3 regions of the Micromonospora sp. NPDC023888 genome follow, and region 1 is predicted to be linked to each of the others. Evidence: riboswitches for the same ligand, from Rfam matches in the RefSeq annotation. Region 1 holds a riboswitch; each other region holds the start of a gene.

Evidence for each region. A riboswitch is a leader RNA that binds a small molecule or an ion and turns the genes downstream of it on or off. The one in region 1 is predicted to bind S-adenosylmethionine.
Region 2: it holds a riboswitch for S-adenosylmethionine, as region 1 does, so the genes downstream of both, AB0F61_RS13165 (aminotransferase class V-fold PLP-dependent enzyme) here and thrC (threonine synthase) in region 1, are expected to answer to the same signal.
Region 3: it holds a riboswitch for S-adenosylmethionine, as region 1 does, so the genes downstream of both, AB0F61_RS04100 (ABC transporter substrate-binding protein) here and thrC (threonine synthase) in region 1, are expected to answer to the same signal.

Annotation. Positions count from the first base shown of each region.
Region 1 is NZ_JBEZZW010000004.1:267,342-273,397, forward strand. It holds gene AB0F61_RS05820 (metalloregulator ArsR/SmtB family transcription factor) at 72-377, opposite strand; gene AB0F61_RS05825 (DMT family transporter) at 469-1,437, shown strand; gene AB0F61_RS05830 (hypothetical protein) at 1,584-1,784, shown strand; SAM riboswitch class I at 1,869-2,004, shown strand; gene thrC (threonine synthase) at 2,015-3,301, shown strand; gene AB0F61_RS05840 (GNAT family N-acetyltransferase) at 3,634-4,653, shown strand; gene AB0F61_RS05845 (hypothetical protein) at 4,663-6,056, opposite strand, start outside.
Region 2 is NZ_JBEZZW010000011.1:184,396-190,451, reverse strand. It holds gene AB0F61_RS13185 (FAD-linked oxidase C-terminal domain-containing protein) at 1-1,046, opposite strand, end outside; gene AB0F61_RS13180 (DUF4031 domain-containing protein) at 1,115-1,405, shown strand; gene AB0F61_RS13175 (metal-dependent phosphohydrolase) at 1,371-2,033, opposite strand; gene AB0F61_RS13170 (FUSC family protein) at 2,140-3,375, shown strand; gene AB0F61_RS13165 (aminotransferase class V-fold PLP-dependent enzyme) at 3,387-4,655, opposite strand; SAM riboswitch class IV at 4,702-4,822, opposite strand; gene AB0F61_RS13160 (PrsW family intramembrane metalloprotease) at 4,888-6,056, shown strand, end outside.
Region 3 is NZ_JBEZZW010000003.1:227,904-233,959, forward strand. It holds gene corA (magnesium/cobalt transporter CorA) at 1-1,128, opposite strand, end outside; gene AB0F61_RS04095 (amino acid transporter) at 1,295-3,253, shown strand; SAM riboswitch class IV at 3,339-3,450, shown strand; gene AB0F61_RS04100 (ABC transporter substrate-binding protein) at 3,721-4,584, shown strand; gene AB0F61_RS04105 (amino acid ABC transporter permease) at 4,624-5,406, shown strand; gene AB0F61_RS04110 (amino acid ABC transporter ATP-binding protein) at 5,403-6,056, shown strand, end outside.

The DNA of each region.
Region 1 (6,056 bases):
TGGCAGGTCTCACCCGCCCCGCGAGCGCCGGGGGGCGAAGGGCGAGAGCTGGGGGCGGCGAAGCGGGAGCGTCAGGCCGGCGTGCGCGTGCCGAGGACCGCGTCCAGCAGGCCCGGGTAGAGCTTGTCCAGCTCGTCGCGGCGGAGTCGGACCAGGCGGCTGGTGCCGGCGGCCCGGGTGCGGGTCAGGCCGGCCTCGCGCAGCACCTTGAGGTGGTGGCTGCGGGTCGCCTTGGAGACGCCGAAGTCGAAGCTGCCGCAGGTCGCCTCGCCGCCCTCGACAAGCGCCCGCACGATCTGTAGCCGCACGTCGTCGGCGAGTGCGGCAAGCACTGTGGTGACCGGTACGTCGGTCAGGTCGGGTTCGTGCGGCTCCATGTGACCAGTGTAACCCTTGTTCGACAACTATCGAACAACACCCTATGGTCGGTGTCGTTGGTTCGACGATACTCGAACATTGGAGTTGACCATGCGACCCCGTGCCGCCGCCTATCCTCTGCTCGCCGTGCTCGGCTGGGGCGTGATGTTCCCGGTCCTGGCCAGTGCCCTGACCCGGGTCGACCCACTCAACCTGACCACCGCCCGCTACCTGCTCGCCAGCGTCGTCCTGGTCGCCATCCTGCTGCTGCGCGAAGGTGCCGGCGCGCTGCGCCACGGCGGCCGGACGGGCGAGATCCTGCTGCTCGGCGTGGTCGGCTTCGCCGGCTTCAACGTGCTCACCAACCTCGCGCTCGAACACGCCGCCCCGCAGCAGATCGCCCTCTTCGTGGCCACCACCCCGCTGATCACCCAGTTGGTCCGCTGGGCCCGTGACGGCGTACGGCCGAAGCCGCTCCTGCTGGCCCTCTCCCTGGTGGCGCTCCTCGGAGTCGGCCTGGTGATCACCCGCGGGAGCCTGGCCGGGCTCGGCCAGTTCGGTCTCGGTGGGCTGATGATGATCGGCGCGGTGCTCGGCTGGGGCATCTACACGCACGGTGCCAGCCGGTTCGGCGACTGGTCGCCGCTGCGCTTCACGACCCTGACCGCGCTCGCCGGCACGGCGGCCATGCTGGCCGCGAGCATCGGCGCGGACGCCGTCGGCTGGCAGCACGCGCCGGCCGCCGCCGACCTCGCGGCGGTCACCCCACAACTGGCGTACGCCGTGGTCATCGGCGCGGTGGTCGCGGTCCTGGCCTGGAACACCGGTGTGCAGCGGCTCGGTGCCGCCAACGCCGCGCTGTTCATGAACCTGGTCCCGGTCACCACCTTCGCGGTGCAGATCGCCCGCGGCTACCGCCCGGAGCCGATCGAGCTGGCCGGGGCCGCCATCACCATCGGTGCGCTTGTCGCCGCGAACCTCGCCACCAGGGCGCGGACCCGGCCTTCGCCGTCGCCGCGGTCGACCGCGATCACCGACCAGGTCGCGGTGGTCGACCCCGTCGCGGTGAGCGCCCGCTGACCCCACCCGCCGTCGTCCCACGCCCCAGCGGCGGGGGAGATAGCGGCGGCGCATCCGTGGCACGATGAGCCGCCTGCCCCTGCCACCGATCGTGCGGTCGGCCATCCAGCGAGGGGCATCGTCGTGACGTCGATCGAGAGCAGCCGATGAGCCCCGTGCAGCGCGCCGTGGTCGTCCTGGTGTCCGTCATGACCGGGCTCGTCCTCGTGTGGGGTGCGATATGGCTGGTCGCCGGGGACGGGCGGCCCACCGGTGGCGCCATCGCGGTCGCCGGCTGGATTCTGGTGGCGGTGCTTGTCGCCTTCGGTGCCGTGACGATCTATCTCGGGAAGCGCCGCCGCCGGTAACTGGCTGAGTTGCTCGGCTCACAGCGTGGGATCCGCGGTAGAGGCGGCGGACATAGTTGCCTAGACTCGACTGCACAACTGCATACCTCATCCAGAGGGGCTGAGGGATACGGCCCGACGACGCCCCGGCAACCACCCCGCGCGCTCATCGCTGAGCGACCCGCGGGGCAGGTGCCAATTCCGTCCCCGCCGCACGGTGCGATGTGGGGAAAGATGAGAGGACTCTCGACATGACGTCGACGCTCGCCGCCTCCGGCATCGACACCTCCGCCAGCCCCGCCCGCGCACTGGTCTGTCGTGCCTGCTCGGCCCGTTACCCGCTCGTCGCCCAGCACGCCTGCTACGAGTGTTTCGGCCCGCTTGAGGTCGACTACGACACCGCCGCACTGGCCACCGTCACCCGCGAGCAGATCGAGGCCGGCCCGGAGAACATCTGGCGCTACGCCGCACTGCTCCCCGCCGGTCAGGACCCGGCCACCCGGGTCACCCTCGACCCGGGGCTGACCCCGCTGGTGGCGGCCCCGCGCCTCGCCGCCGAGCTGGGCATCACCGCACCGCTGTGGGTCAAGGACGACAGCGGCAACCCGACCCACTCGTTCAAGGACCGGGTCGTCTCGGTGGCGCTCACCGCCGCGAAGGCGCTCGGTTTCACCCGGTTCGCCTGCGCGTCGACGGGCAACCTGGCCAACTCGGTGGCCGCGCACGCCGCCCGTGCGGGGGTGCCGTCGGTGGTCTTCATCCCCAGCGACCTGGAGCAGGGCAAGGTCATCACCACCGCCGTCTACGGCGGCGAGCTGGTCGCCATCGACGGCTCCTACGACGACGTCAACCGGCTCTGCGGCGAGCTGGTGGAGACCGACGAATTCGAGGACACCGCGTTCGTCAACGTGAACGTCCGGCCGTACTACGCGGAGGGGTCCAAGACCCTCGGCTACGAGGTGGCCGAGCAGCTCGGCTGGCGCATCCCGGCGCAGGTGGTCATCCCGATGGCCAGCGGCGAACTGCTCACCAAGATCGACAAGGCGTTCTCCGAGCTGGTGGAGATCGGCCTGGTCGAGGCGCCGGCCGGCGGCTGGAAGGTCTTCGGAGCGCAGTCCGCCGGCTGCAACCCGATCGCCGTCGCGCTGCACGACGACAGCGACACGATCATCCCGGTCAAGCCCACCGGCATCGCCAAGTCGCTGAACATCGGCGACCCGGCCGCCGGCGTCTACGCCCTGGAGGCGGTCCGCCGCACCGGCGGCTGGATGGAGTACGCCGACGACGACGAGATCCGCGCCGGCATCCGCGATCTGGCCCGCACCACAGGTGTCTTCGCCGAAACCGCAGGCGGGGTGACCGTGGCGGTGCTCCGCAAGCTTGTCGAATCCGGTCGGCTCGACCCGACGGCGGAGACCGTCGTGTTCAACACCGGCGAGGGTCTGAAGACCGTCGACGCGGTGGCCGGCCAGGTCGGACCGACCCACCACATCAAGCCCTCGCTGCGCGCCGCCCGCGACGCCGGCCTCCTCGGCTGACCCGGCCCGCCGGGTCGGCCCGTTGATCCACTCGGGTTCCTGGAAGCCGCGGTAATCGCCCGGCCCGGACACCCCGTTCTCAGGAAACCCGAGTGGATCAAACGTGTAACTGGGGTTTCGCTGTGAGTATGGAAAACCCGCCCCTGCGGACTTGACGGCAGGAACCGGACGGCGCAAGATGCTCCGTGCGGGAGGGCATTTCGCCGAAGACTTTTGAAGTTCTTGCGACCCAACGCCGGAGGCGTTGTGCGAGTGTCCCTCCCGACCACGTTCGATCGGGCCAGCGAATAATTCGCTGGCCCGATCGCTTTCCCGGGCGCACGCTCAGCGGCATGAGCATCACCATCGCGACGTTCGACGGCGCCGACCGAGCCGCCGTCGACGAGGCGTACCTGATCGGCGTGGCGGCCCACGACGTCGATCTGCCGGACCTCCCACCCTTCTGCCGGCGACGCTTCGACGCGTTGTTCCACACGCCGATGCCCGGCACCAGGTCGCTCTGGGCGCTGGCTCGGCTCGACGGGGTCCCGGCCGGTTACCTCCAGCTGGACCTGCCCTACCTCGACAACACCGACAACGCCACCGCCGAACTGACGGTGCATCCCGAGCTGCGGCGGCGGGGCGTCGGCCGGGCGCTGCACGAGCACGGGGTACGCCTCCTGCGCGAGAACGGCCGCAAGCGGGTGGTCGCGATGGCCGTCTCCGCGCTGCCCGACGGGCCAGCCCGAAGCGCGGCGGGCGACGCGTTCGCCGCCGCCACCGGCGCCCAGCCCGCCCTCACCGAGGTGCGTCGCCGGCTCGACGTCGACGCGATCGACCGGGTCGCGCTGCGGGCGGCGCTGGCCGAGGCCCGGCCGCGAGCCGAGGGCTACCGGTCGGTCTGCTGGCAGGGGGCAGCCCCGCAGGAGTACGTCGCCGACATCGCCTACCTGGACGGCCGGCTGCTCACGGACGCGCCGATGGGTGACGTGCAGTGGGACCCGGAGCAGGTGGACGCCGAGCGCATCCGTGGCAACGAACGGGCGTTGGACGCCAAGGGCCGGCGGTGCTACCACCTCGGGATGCTCCACGAGGCGTCCGGCCGGCTGGTCGCCTGGACCCTCCTGGACGTGGGCGCCTCCGCCGACTGGCACGCCTTCCAGCAGATCACCATCGTCGACCCGGATCACCGTGGGCACCGGCTCGGTCTCATCGCCAAGGCCGAGAACCTGCACCACCTGCTCACCCACGAGCCGGCCGTCCGGGTGATCGACACCTGGAACGCGACGAGCAACAGCTACATGGTGGCGATCAACGAGCAACTCGGCTTCCGCCCGGTGGACGCCTGGACCGACTGGCAGCTCACGCTCTGACCCGGCCGGTCACTCGTCCGGCCGTTCCCAGCGCTCGACCAGCTCGCAGATCGCGGCCTGGAAGTCGTCGTCAGGCGTGAACCGGTGGCCCTGCACCGGAGGGGGCACCGTGTCGGTCGGTGGGATGAGCAGCCCCTTCGGATCCCGTACCCGGCGGTCGACCCGGGCGGCAGGGTCGTCGGGTCCGTCGACGTACGGGGCGAACACCGGTCCGCCCACCGCGTCGGTGTACCGCCACAGGTTGATCCACCGCCAGGCCACCCGGCCGCCGACCTCGCGCAACATCTCGTCGCTGACGTACGCCGGGAAGATCCGCCGGTACCGGTTTCCGAGCGGGGCGCCGTAGGTGAGCAGGGCCACCCGCCGGCGGCAGCGGTCGGGGAGCTGGAGGATCGTCACCGCCGCGAGCACGCTGCCGTGACTCTGCCCGGACAGCACCACCGCGTTCCCGTCGGCGGTGAGCTGGCCGATCCGGCGGGCCAGCTCCGGGACCGCCCGCTCGACGTAGCACGGCGGGGCGAGCGGGTGTGCGGCACGCGGCCAGAAGGTGGCCAGCTCCCAGAGCACCCCGACCAGCCGGATCGCGCCGGATCGGTAGGCGACGAGTCCCATCACCGCGAGGACCGTGGCGAACAGCCCGATCAGCAGGGCGCCCAGGTCGGTCACGAAGATCACCGGACGGGCCAGCGACTCGCCGCCGAGTCTCAGCGCGAGCGCACCCGGGCCGGGACCGATCACCGAGAGCCCGGCCGCCGCCAGGGTGAGCAGTAGCAACACCACGTACGCGGCGGCCAGCATTGGCCCGAGCCGATCCGTCAGCCTGGCACGCACGATCACGTCCCGGACGGCCCGGGCCCGTTCGGGGGCCGCCCGGGACGCTTCCGGGTAGTCCCGCCGGACCAGATCCTCGGCCTCCCGACGCCGGCGATTCCGGCTGATCCGGGGTATGAGCAGGGCCGTCACGAGCACCAGGACCGTGGCGAGGGTGAAGCCGAGGGCTACCCAGCGGTAGGCGATCGGCGGCGACAGCGGTGGCGCCCCGGGCGGCAGCGGCCGGGCGGGCGTCGGGCTGGAACCACGGTCCAGATACTCGGCGAGCCCGTAGGTCAGGCCCGAGTCGTAGGCGACGCCCAGCCCGATCGCGATGGTTGTCAGCACCGGCGCGCCCAGCCCGACCAGCAGGAAGAGGGGCCGGGGAAGGGCGCGGCGCTGCACCACGACCACCAGGCCCAGCATGGCGAGCAGTGCCACCTGCCCGGCGAACAGTCCAGCGGCCATCGTCCCGTACCCGGGCAACACCCCCTCGGCCTTCCACGGCGGCCGTGGCAGCAACGCGTACCCCAGGGTCAGTGCGGTGAGCGCGACGGCCACCCAGCGGATCGTCCGCGAACTTCGCTGGTCCC
Region 2 (6,056 bases), on a different contig from region 1:
TCGTCGATCACCAGACCGCCGTTGCCACCCGGGTAGGCGTCGGCGGCGAACTTCTCCATCGCCGGGTGGGCCAGCCGGCGGGCCTGCAACAGCGCCGCGGCCTCCACCGCGTCGGTGGCCGCGTAGACCTCGTCGGCGCCGGCCGCCGAGCACACCTCGGCCAGGCCGGCCAGGTCGTCGGCGGCCCGGCCGCCGGTGTCCGCGGCGGCCAGCAGCAGGGCCTGCGCGTCGGTCCGCAGCCCCATCGGCTGGTACGCCTCGATCGCCCGCAGGTGGGTCTGGTCGAGCAGTTCCAGCAGGCTGGGGGTGAGCCCCCGGGCCGCGATCTCGGCCACCGCCGCTCCGGCCGCCGCTGTGGATCCGAAGACCGCAACCAGGGTCAGCGACTCGGCCGGCGCCGGTCGCAACGCCACGGTCACCTCGGTGATCACCCCGAGGGTGCCCTCCGAGCCGACGAAGAGCCGGGTCAGGTCGTAGCCGGCCACCCCCTTGGCCGTCCGCCGGCCGGTGCGCAGCACCTCACCGGAGGCGAGCACCACCTCCAGGCCGAGCACGTACTCGGTGGTCACCCCGTACTTCACGCAGCACATGCCGCCAGCGTTGGTGGCCACGTTGCCGCCGATCGTGGACGACTCCCAGGAGCCGGGGTCCGGCGGGTACCAGAGGCCCTGCTTCGCCACCGCGCCGGCCAGCGCCGCGTTGACCACCCCCGGCTGGACCACAGCGATCCGGCTCACCGGGTCGATCTCCCGGATCTCGTCCATCGCGACGGTGCTCAGCACCACCGCGCCGTCCACCGCGTTCGCCGCGCCGGCCAGCCCGGTCCGCGCGCCCTGCGGCACCACCGGTACGCCGTGTCGCGCCGCCGCCCGGACCACCGCGACCACCTGTTCGGTGCTGCGCGGACGGGTCACCACGAGCGGGGTGCCGGCCTCGCACAGGTCGGCCTCGTCCCGCTGGTGCGTGCGCAGCAGATCCGGGTCGGTGAGCACGGCGTCGACACCGAGCGCGGCGCGGAGGTCGTCCAGGAGCGTGGTGGGGGCCATGCAGCCGAGGCTAGGTCGCCGACCGGCGATCATCAACATGATCAACTGCGCGGGATAGCTTGGACGTCATGCTCTACCTGGACCGGCCGGCCTGGCCGTGGCGCGGTCGGCTCTGGTCACACCTGATCAGCGACGTCTCGTACGCCGAGCTGCACGCCTTCGCCGAGGCACTCGGCGCGCCCCGGCGCGGCTTCGACCGCGACCACTACGACATCCCCGCCGACCGGTTCGCGGCGGCGGTGTGGCTCGGCGCCCAGGTGGTGCCGAGCCGGGAGCTGGTCCGGTTGCTCCGCGCCGCCGACCTGCGCCGCCCGAAGCACCTGGTCAGCCCGCGCCCGACGGCGGCACCGCAGCGGTGAGCGTGGCCAGTTCGCGGCGCACGTTGCCCCGGGCGGGCTCCTCCCAGCGGGCCGCCAGCGGCGGCAGCCGGAACAGCGCGGGCAGCGCCAGCAGACCGTCCAGCACCGCCGCCCGCCCAGCCCGGAAGGCCGGCTCCGGCACGTGCGCGTACTCCCGTCGGATCGCCGTCGCGTACCTGTCGTAGTCGGCCGGGGGCGTGGCCAGCACGGCGAGGTCCGCGTCGCAGAGCAGGGCGCCGTCCCGGTCGTCCGGACCCACCACGTGCCCGGCGGTCAGCAGCACCAGCCGGCGTACCTCGGCCGCCGTGGGCACCGGCACCCCGAGCCCGGTGAGCACGCTCTCGGCCAGCGCGGCGCTGTCCTCTTCGTTGGCGGCACCCGTGGCCCGCGGGTCGTAGACCGCGTCGTGCCACCAGGCCGCCAGCCGGACGAGGTCGGCCCGGTCGGCCAGCTCGGCGTGCTCGTCCACCACGTCGAGCACCGCCGTCAGGTGGGCCACCGTGTGGTAGTGCCGGTGCGGCTCCCGCCACCGGTCGAGCAGCCGCTCCCCGGCCCGGGTCCACCCCGCGCCCGGCTTCACACCAGCACCCCGGGCTGCCGCCCGCCACCGCTCCAGCAGATCGACCACCGGCCGAGTCTGCCGCATCCGGCCACGGCGCGCGACGCCGAAGGATTCAGCCGGCCTGTCCGGGGTAGTCGCGCCCATGGCGGTGGCCCGGGACAAGAGACCTCCGATGGTGCGACGCGCCCCGTTGCGTGACGGGTTGGTGGACGTCGACGGGGCGCGCATCGCCGAGGCCACCGAGCAACTGCGGCATCGTGGCCGGGCCACCCTGCACGACCGGCTGCACCGGGTGCGGATGGCCGGCGGACTGGCCCTGCAGGCGGGGCTGGCCGCCGGGCTGGCGTACCTCATCTCGCACAAGGTGCTCGGCAACCCGCAACCGGTCTTCGCGCCGATCTCCGCGGTCGGCACCCTGGCCGCGTCGGTCGGCCAGCGGTTCCGCCGCACCGTGGAGCTGATCGTCGGGGTGGGGATCGGTGTCGCCATCGGCGACTTCCTGATCTACCTGCTCGGCACCGGGGCCTGGCAGCTCGGCCTGGTGGTCACCGTCGCGATCCTGTTCACGATCTTCGCCGGGGCGAGCGTCGCCATCGTCATCCAGGCGGCGGCCACGGCGGTGCTGATCGTGACGCTGAGCCCGTCCACCCAGAATCTGGAGATCCCGCGCTTCGTGGACGCCTTTCTCGGTGGTGGCGTCGCGCTCCTGGTGACCGCCCTGCTGCTGCCGCTGAACCCGCTCCGGGTGATCAACCGGGCCGCCCGGCCGGCGCTCGACCTGCTCGCCGCCCAGCTCGACGTCACCGCGGACGGGTTGCGCAGCCGGGACCGCGCCAGTGTCCAGCGGGCCCTGGATCGGCTGCGCAACAACAAGGATGAACTGAACACGTTGTCCGAGGCGATCGAGGGGGCGAAGGAGACCGCCACCCTCTCCCCGGCCCGCTGGCACCGCCGCAGCGAGTTGATCCACTACGCGGAGGCGGCCGACCCGATCGACCGGGCGATGCGCAACACCGGCACGCTGATCCGCCGGTCCGTCACGTTGATCGAGGACGAGGAGCCGGTGCCGGACCCGATGCCGGACGCGATCGGCCACCTCGCCGAGTCGGTCCGGCTGCTCAAACACGAGTTCGCCGCCGGCGAGGAACCGGAGAAGGCCCGGGAGCGGTCACTGCGCGCGGTCAGCGAGGCCGGGCGGGCGTACGGCGCCGGCGTCGGCTTCTCCGGCAGCGTGGTCGTCGCCCAGATCCGGACCACCGCCAGCGACCTGCTGGTGGCCTCCGGGATCGAGCAGGAGGAGGCGAACCGGTGGATCCGCACCGCCTTCGGGGAGCAGGAGCGGCCGATGGGTGAGCCGGCTGAGCCGGGCGGGGCGCCGAAACCACCGACCGCCCCGCCCGTCGGCTGACCGCAGCCGCCTCAGCCCAGCTCGGCGAGCGCCGTGAGCAGTTGGTCCACCTGGTCGACGGTGCTGCCCAGGCCGATGCTGGCGCGCAACGCCGTGGGCGGCAGGTCCCGTCGGCCGGTCCGTCCCGCCGCCTCGGCGAGCAGCCGCCGGGCCAGCGGGTGGGCACAGAACAACCCGTCGCGTACGCCGATCCGGTGCGCGGTGGACAGCCGCGCGGCCACGTCGGCGGAGTCCCAGCCGGCGACCACGAACGAGACGATGCCGACCCGGGGCGCGTCCGGGCCGAAGGTGCGCAGCTCCACCACGTGCGGCAGCGCCTCGATGCCGGCCCGCAGACGCGCCAGCAGCGCCTGCTCGCGGGCGGCGAGCGCGACCCGGTCCGCCGCGCCGAGCGCCGCGCACACGGCCGCCAGCGCGACCGCGCCGAGCAGGTTCGGGGTGCCACCCTCATGCCGGGCCGGACCGGTTGCCCAGGTCACGTCGTGGGTGGCCGGGCCGACGTGGCTGGTGGCGCCGCCACCCGCCAGGTACGGCGGGGCGGCGTCCAGCCAGTCCGCCCGGCCGATCAGCACGCCCGCACCGAACGGCGCGTACAGCTTGTGGCCGGACACGGCCAGGTAGTCGACGTCGAGCGCGAGGAGGTCGACCGGGGCGTGCGGGGCTAGCTGCGCGGCATCGAGCACGATCCGGGCACCGTGCCGGTGCGCCACCCGGGCCAGCTCGGCGACCGGCCACCGCTCACCTGTCACGTTGCTCGCACCGGTAACCGCGACCAGCACCGGCAGCGCCGGGCTGTTGCCCCGGCGCAGCTCGGTGAGGGCGGCGGCAAGGTCGCGTACCGCCCCGGCGGGATCGGCGGGCACCGGCAGCCGCACCGAACCGCGCGGCCAGGGCAGCAGGTTGGCGTGGTGCTCGCCCGCGAAGGTGACCACTGTGGTGCCGGCCGGCAGCGACCGCGCCAGCAGGTTGAGCGCGTCGGTGGTGTTGCGGGTGAAGATCACGTGATCGTCGGCGCGGACGCCGAAGAAGTCACCTACCGTCTGCCGGGCCTGCTCGTAGGCGAGGGTGCAGCGCCGCGACAGCGCGCCCGCGCCACGATGCACGCTGGCGTACCAGGGCAGCAGCTCAGCCACCGCGTCGGCGGCGGCCCGCGCGCACGGTGCGCTCGCCGCGTAGTCCAGGTTGATCTCACCCGGCACGCCGAGGACGTCGAGCGGCGCCGACGACGCGGGCGCGACGGCGGGCAGGGCGGGCAGCGAGGGAACGAGGGTGACGGACATGCCGGAACCTCCGGGGTCAGGGACCCCGGGTGCGGCATCGGGACGGGGTCCGCGCTTGCCCAGCACACCGATCGGGCTGGGCCCGGTCATCACCCGGGGCACCCCACCGCGAACTCGACGAGGGTTGCCGGCCAGCAAGCCGGGGCTGAACGCTGGCACTCGTGACCTGTCGGCAGCATAGCGGCAACCGAGGCGACCGGACCAGCCGGCGGAGGATGGCTACGCTGACCGCATGGCCGACACCCCGCCCGGTACGCCCCTGCCGTCGTCGCCCGCGCCCGCGGCCCCGTCCGTCGGCCAGGCGCCCCGGATGCCGCTGCGCCGGCCGGGCCGGCGGCGTTTCCTGGCGTTGGCCGGGGTGGTGGTGCTCATCGCCGCCTGCGCGGTGTTCATGGTCTTCACGCTCGGCCGGTCGCTCGGCGTGCAGGCCCTGCTGATCGGGGTGGCCGCCGCCATCCTGCCGGTGCCGGTGCTTGTCGCCTGCTTCCTCTGGCTGGACCGGTACGAACCGGAGCCGTTGAAGTATCTGATCTTCTGCTTCGCCTGGGGCGCGTTCGTCTCCACCGCCGCCTCGCTCACGGTCAACGACTTCGCCGCCAACCGGTTCGCCGACTGGGGGCTGCCCGACGCGCTCACCGGTGTGCTTGTGGCGCCGTTCATCGAGGAGTTGACCAAGGCGCTGGGCCCGATCCTGCTGCTGGTCTTCCGGCGGCGGGAGTGGTCCGGGATCACCGACGGCCTGGTCTACTGCGGCCTGTCCGCTGTCGGTTTCGCCATGGTGGAGAACATCCTCTACCTGGGTGGGGTGGGCTTCGCGTCCGGAGCCGACCGGTACGGCCCGGTGACCGGCATCAACCAGGTCATCGCGATCTTCATCCTGCGGATCCTGCTGTTCGGGTTCGCCCATCCGCTCTTCACCTCGATGACCGGTGTGGGGCTGGGCATCGCGGCGCGGACGGCCGACCGGCGGGTCCGGGTGCTCGCCCCGGTCGCCGGCCTGCTGCTGGCGATGATGTTGCACGGCACGTGGAACCTGCTGCCCACGCTGACCCAGGCCACCGGCGAGCCGTTGATCATGCTGTACGGCTTCCTGGGCCTGATGGTGCCGGTCTTCTTCGGCACTGTGGGTTTCGCGGTGTGGCTGCGCGCCTGGGAGGGGCGGCTCACCGAGCGGACCCTGCCGGACTACGTACGCGCCGGCTGGCTGAGCCCGCCCGAGGTGGCCGCGCTGAGCAGTCTGGGCCGGCGGCACGCGGCCCGCAGTTGGGCGCGGCGGGTGGCCGGCGACGCCGGGGTGCGGGCGATGCGCGGGTACCAGTCCGCCGCCACCCGATTGGCCCTGCTGCGCGACGGCTCGCTGCGCGGCCTGGATCGCAAGCCCGCCGACCAGGAACGGACCGC
Region 3 (6,056 bases), on a different contig from region 1:
CAGCCAGCCGCGCCGCTTGAAGATCAGGTAGAGGGTGCCGCAGACCAGCAGCATCAGCAGCAGCGCGAACAGGTAGCCGAAGCGCCAGTTCAACTCCGGCATGTGGACGAAGTTCATTCCGTACACGGTGCCGATGAGCGTGGGAGCGAACAGGATCGCCGCCCACGACGAGACCTTCTTCAGCTCCTCGTTCTGCGCGTAGCTGGCCGCGGTGAGGCTGCGCATCTCCTCGTTCTGCTGCTGCGAGACGAGGGTGGCGTTGACGGTGAGGATGTTCTGCAACAGGTGCCGGAAACCGTCCACCCGCTCCACCACCTGGGTCAGGTGGTCGGTCACGTCCCGCAGGTAGCGGCGCAGCTCCTCGTCGGTGCTGGCGCTGCCGGCGCCGTCGGCCAGCGCGTCGAGCACGGTGAGCAGTGGGCGGGCGGCCCGCTGGAACTGGATGACCTCGCGGCTGAGGCCGTAGATGCGCCGGCTGGCGTTCGGGTCGCCGCCGAACACCTGGGTCTCGATCTCGTCGATGTCGTTCTCCAGCCCGGCCACCACCGGCGCGTACCCGTCGACGACCTGGTCGAGGATCGCGTACAGGATCGCCTCCGGACCCCGGGCGAGCATCGGCGCCTCGGTCTCCATCCGCCGCCGCACCGCGGCCAGATCCGGGACCTCACCGTGCCGGACGGTGACCACGAAGCCCGGCCCGATGAACAGGTGCAGCTCGGAGAACTCGACCTCCTCGCGCCTGTCGTCGTAGCGGGCGGCGCGCAGCACCACGAACAGGGTGTGCCCGTACCGCTCCAGCTTGGGGCGCTGGTGGGCGTTGATCGCGTCCTCGACCGCCAGGTCGTGCAGCCGGAACTCCCGGGCCAGCGAGGTGATCTGCTCGATGTCGGGCCGGTACAACCCGATCCAGGCCATCGCACCGTCCTGCTCCTGCAGGCAGCGGTACGTCTCGGCGAGCCCGGACGGCGAGGCGAAGCGGTGCCCCCGGACGTAGACCGCGCTGTCCACCAGACCACCGGTGGGCGGCTCGGGTGCCACCGTCGACGGCGGCACGCCGACCCGGGTCTCGTACTCGTCCAGTTGGCGACCGAAACCACCACCGGGGCGGAAGCGACGGCCACCGACCATGCCTGTCCCCTCCCCCGGCGCCGTCCGGCCCGGTGCGCTCCCGCCAACCCGGGGGCGCTGCATCCCCCATGTCTGTGACCCGAAACCCGCCCGTCGCCGAATGGGTTCCGGGCACCCGGGGACGGGCGCGGCCCAACGGGCGGATACTCACGGTGACCATGGGCGGATGACGGGGGACGCGCCGATGGAGGTCGACAGGCGCGGCGGCCGGCTGCGGGGGTGGTTGCTCGACGCCGGCTCGGACCAGGCGGTGCGGCACCCGGGGCCGCACCGACGCCCGTCGGAGCACCGGCACCATCCGTGGTGGAAGGTGATGTGCCTGACCGGCGTCGACTACTTCTCCACCCTGGGCTACCAGCCGGGCATCGCGGCGCTGGCCGCCGGGGCACTGTCGCCGGTGGCGACGCTGGTGCTGGTGCTGGTGACCCTGCTGGGCGCGCTGCCGGTCTACCGGCGGGTGGCGGTGGAGAGCCCGCACGGTGAGGGTTCCATCGCGATGCTCGTACGCCTGCTGAGCTACTGGCCGGGCAAGTTGCTGGTGCTGGTGCTGCTCGGTTTCGCGGCCACCGACTTCATCATCACCATCACCCTGTCGGCCGCCGACGCGACCGCGCACATCGACGAGAACCCGTTCTGGCCGAGTGGGCTCAAGGGGCACGAGGTGCTGGTCACCCTGTTGCTCGTGTCGCTGCTGGGGGCGGTGTTCCTCAAGGGTTTCACCGAGGCCATCGGGATCGCCGTCGTCCTGGTCGCGGTCTACCTGACGCTGAACGCGGTGGTGGTGGCCGACGCGCTGTGGCGGGTGGTGACGCATCCCAGCGCGGTCGAGGACTGGACCACCACGCTCACCACCGGGCACGGCGATCCCTGGCTGGTGGTCGGGCTGTCGCTGCTGGTCTTCCCGAAACTGGCGTTGGGCCTGTCCGGCTTCGAGACCGGGGTGGCGGTGATGCCGAGCGTGCGGGGCGACCCGCAGGACTCGGAGGCTCGACCGCTGGGCCGGATCCGCGGCGCGCGCCGACTGCTCACCACCGCCGCGGTGATCATGAGCGTCTTCCTGATCACCAGCAGCGTGACGACCACCATCCTGATCCCGGCGGAGGACTTCCGCCCGGGTGGGCCGGCGAACGGCCGGGCGCTTGCCTACCTGGCGCACCAGCACCTCGGGGAGGTGTTCGGCACCGTCTACGACCTGTCCACAATCGGGATCCTCTGGTTCGCGGGAGCGTCGGCGATGGCCGGTCTGCTCAACCTCGTCCCCCGCTACCTGCCCCGCTACGGCATGGCACCGGCCTGGGCGCGGGCCGTCCGGCCGCTGGTGCTGGTCTTCACCACGGTGGCCTTCCTGATCACTGTCGTCTTCGAGGCCAGCGTGGACGCGCAGGGTGGCGCGTACGCCACGGGTGTGCTGGTGTTGATCACCTCGGCGGCGACGGCGGTGACGCTCGCGGCGGCCCGGCGGCGTCAGCGCGGTCGCACCATCGCGTTCGGCGTCATCGCCGTGGTCTTCGTCTACACCACACTGGCGAACGTGGTGGAACGCCCCGACGGCGTCAAGATCGCGGCCTGTTTCATCGGCGGGATCATCGTGGTCTCGCTGCTGTCCCGGGTCTCCCGGGCCTACGAGCTGCGGGTGGACCGGGTCGAGTTGGATCCGGTCGCCACCCGGATGATCGACGAGCGTGCCGGACGGCGCATCCGGCTCGTCGCCCACGAGCCCGACCGGCACGACGAGGCCGAATACCGCGCCAAGTTGAAACAGACGATGGCGGACAACGACTTCCCCGACGACAGCGACGTGATCTTCGTCGAGGTGCACGTCACCGACCCGTCGGACTTCGAGACCGAACTGCTGGTACGCGGCGGCCTGGCCGACGACCGCTTCGCGGTGCTCAGCCTGACCAGTTCCTCGGTGCCCAACGCGCTGGCCGTGCTGCTGCTGGAGATCCGCGACCGGACGGGGCGGCGACCGCACATCTACTTCGAGTGGAGCGAGGGCGGCCCGACCCGCAACTTCCTGCGCTACCTGGCGTTCGGGCAGGGCGCGATCGCCTCGGTCACCCGGGAGATCCTGCGCCGCCAGGAACCCGACCCGTGTCGCCGGCCGCACGTGCACGCTGGCTGACCTGCGGCCGGGCACCCGTTGGGCACGGTGAGCGTGGTCATAACGACTGGACGTTCCGCCCGGGCGTACTGCTAACCTCGCCGCAGGTCATGAGTGCCAGCGCGAAGCCCCGGCTCGCTGGCCGGCAACCCTCCTCCGCGGTGGGGTGCCCCGGGTGAAGACCAGGCACCGGCACGACGTCGGTGCAAGCGTGGCCTGGCACCCAGGTCAGCACAGACCCGGGAGAACCATGCACATCCTCGGCACCGCCCCACCGACCGACGTCGCGGAACTCCGCGGCGGTTGGCCCGCGCCGGCACTGACCCGGCGACGGCACGTGGACATGATGCGAATGTGCAGCGCCGCCTGTCGCGGCACCACGCACTAGCGCACCCCTTCCCGCACTTCTTCCCACCGGTACGCCCATCGGGCGTGCCGTCGGTGGCGCACGCCTGTGCGCGCCGAGACACCAGCCTTCGGAGACACCCGTGCGATTTCTTCCCGCCCTGACCCGAGCCGCCGCCCTGGGCGCGGCAACCATCCTGGCCGCCACCGCGCTCACCGCCTGCGGCGACGACAGCTCGTCCGATGCCACCGCCAACCCGTACGGTCTGGCCCAGCCGGGCGTGCTGCGGGCTGGCACCCTGACCGACGCCCCGCCGAACGTCTTCCTCAAGGACGGCAGGTTCACCGGCTTCGACAACGACCTGCTGACCGCCGTGGCCGGCAAGCTCGGCCTCACTGTGGAGTTCGTCGGCACCGACTTCTCCGCGCTGCTCTCCCAGGTCAACAACCACAAGTTCGACGTCGGCAGCTCCTCGATCACCATCACCGAGGCGCGCAAGAAGACAGTCGACTTCGGCAACGGCTACGACTTCGGCTACTTCGGCCTGGACGTTCCGGCCGGTTCACCGATCACCGGCTTCGACCAGCTCACCGGCAAGCGGGTCGTGGTGGTGCAGGGCACCGTGCAGGACGACTACGCCACCGGCAAGCAGCTCGACCCGGTGCGGGTCCCGGACTACAACGGCGCGATCAACCAGCTCAAGGCCGGCACCGCCGACGCGTGGATCGCCCCGGCCGAGATCGGCGAGAAGTCGGCCGCCGACAGCAACGGCAAGATCACCGTGGCGGCCAAGCAGCTCAGCCCGGCTCCGACCGCGTACGCCGTGGCCAAGGGCAGCGACAAGCTGCGCGAGGCGCTGAACAGGGGCCTCGACGAGGTCATCGCGGACGGCACGTGGAGCCGGTTGCAGACGCAGTACTACCCGGGCCGGCCGATCCCGGCGGACTTCAGGCCGGGCAGCGGCACGGTGCCGGCACCGACCGCGTCGGCGTCGGCCGCGTCCTGAACCGGTGACGAGCGAGCGGGGCGGTAGGAGAGGCGACCGATGGATCCGTTGAGCACCCTCTGGGAGACCTTCTTCGACGCCGACGCGATGCGCGAGGCGCTGCCCGAGATGCTGACCGTCGGGCTGCCCAACACGCTGATCCTGGCGGTCTCCGCCGCCCTGCTCGGCTCGGTGCTGGGCCTGCTGTTGGCCGTCGCCGGCATCTCCCGCAGTCGGTGGCTGCGCTGGCCGGCGCGGGTCTACACCGACGTGTTCCGAGGGCTGCCGGCGGCCGCGACGATCCTGCTGATCGGCGTCGGGCTGGCCCCGCTGGGCATGGAGGTCTGGGGGCCGGACCCCTACCCGTTGGGAATCCTGGCGCTGTCGCTCATCGCGGCCGCGTACATCGGGGAGATCTTCCGCTCTGGCATCCAGTCGGTGGAGGCCGCCCAACTGGAGGGTGCCCGTGCTCTCGGCTTCTCCTGGGCCGACGCGATGCGGCTGGTGATCATCCCGCAGGGCATCCGGCGGGTGCTGCCGGCCTGGGTGAACCAGCTCATCGCCCTGATCAAGGACTCCAGCCTGGTCTACTTCCTCGGCCTGGTGGCAAGTCAGCGGGAGCTGTTCCGGATCGGGCAGGACTACGCAGCCACCACCGGCAACGAGTCGGCGCTGCTGCTGGCTGGGCTCTGCTACCTGGCCCTCACCGTCCCCCTGACGCACGTCGTCAACTGGATCGACCGGCGGCTGCGCAACGGCCGGGCGGCAACCACACCGTCCGACGAGGACGAGGACGACGACACCACATCGGCGTACGCCGCGACGGAAGGACACCGGCGATGACCACAGTGACGACCACCTCGGTCAGCCTCGACGTCCGCGATGTGCACCTCGCCTTCGGACCGAACCGGGTGCTGCGCGGCGTCGACCTCACGGTGCCGCGCGGTGCGACGGCCTGTGTGATCGGCCCGTCCGGGTCGGGCAAGTCCACCCTGCTGCGCACCATCAACCGGCTGATCGAGCCGGACCGTGGCGACGTGCTGCTCGACGGGCGCAGCGTGCTGTCCGACGACCCGGACGCGCTGCGACAGCGGGTGGGCATGGTCTTCCAGCACTTCAACCTCTTTCCGCACCTGAGCGTGCTGCGCAACGTCACCCTCGCGCTGCGTCGGCTCCGCAAGCTCGGCGCGGACGAAGCGGAGACCGTCGCGCGGGACCACCTGGAGCTGGTGGGGTTGGCCGGCAAGGCCGACGCGCGGCCGGCGCAGCTCTCCGGTGGTCAGCAGCAGCGGGTGGCGATCGCCCGGGCGTTGGCGCTGCGCCCCGAGGTGATGCTCTTCGATGAGGCCACCTCGGCGCTCGACCCGGAGTTGGTCAAGGGCGTCCTCGGGGTGATGGCCGACCTGTCCGCCGCCGGCATGACCATGGTGGTAGTGACCCACGAGATGGGCTTCGCCCGGCAGGTCGCCGACACCGTCGCCTTCATGGACCGG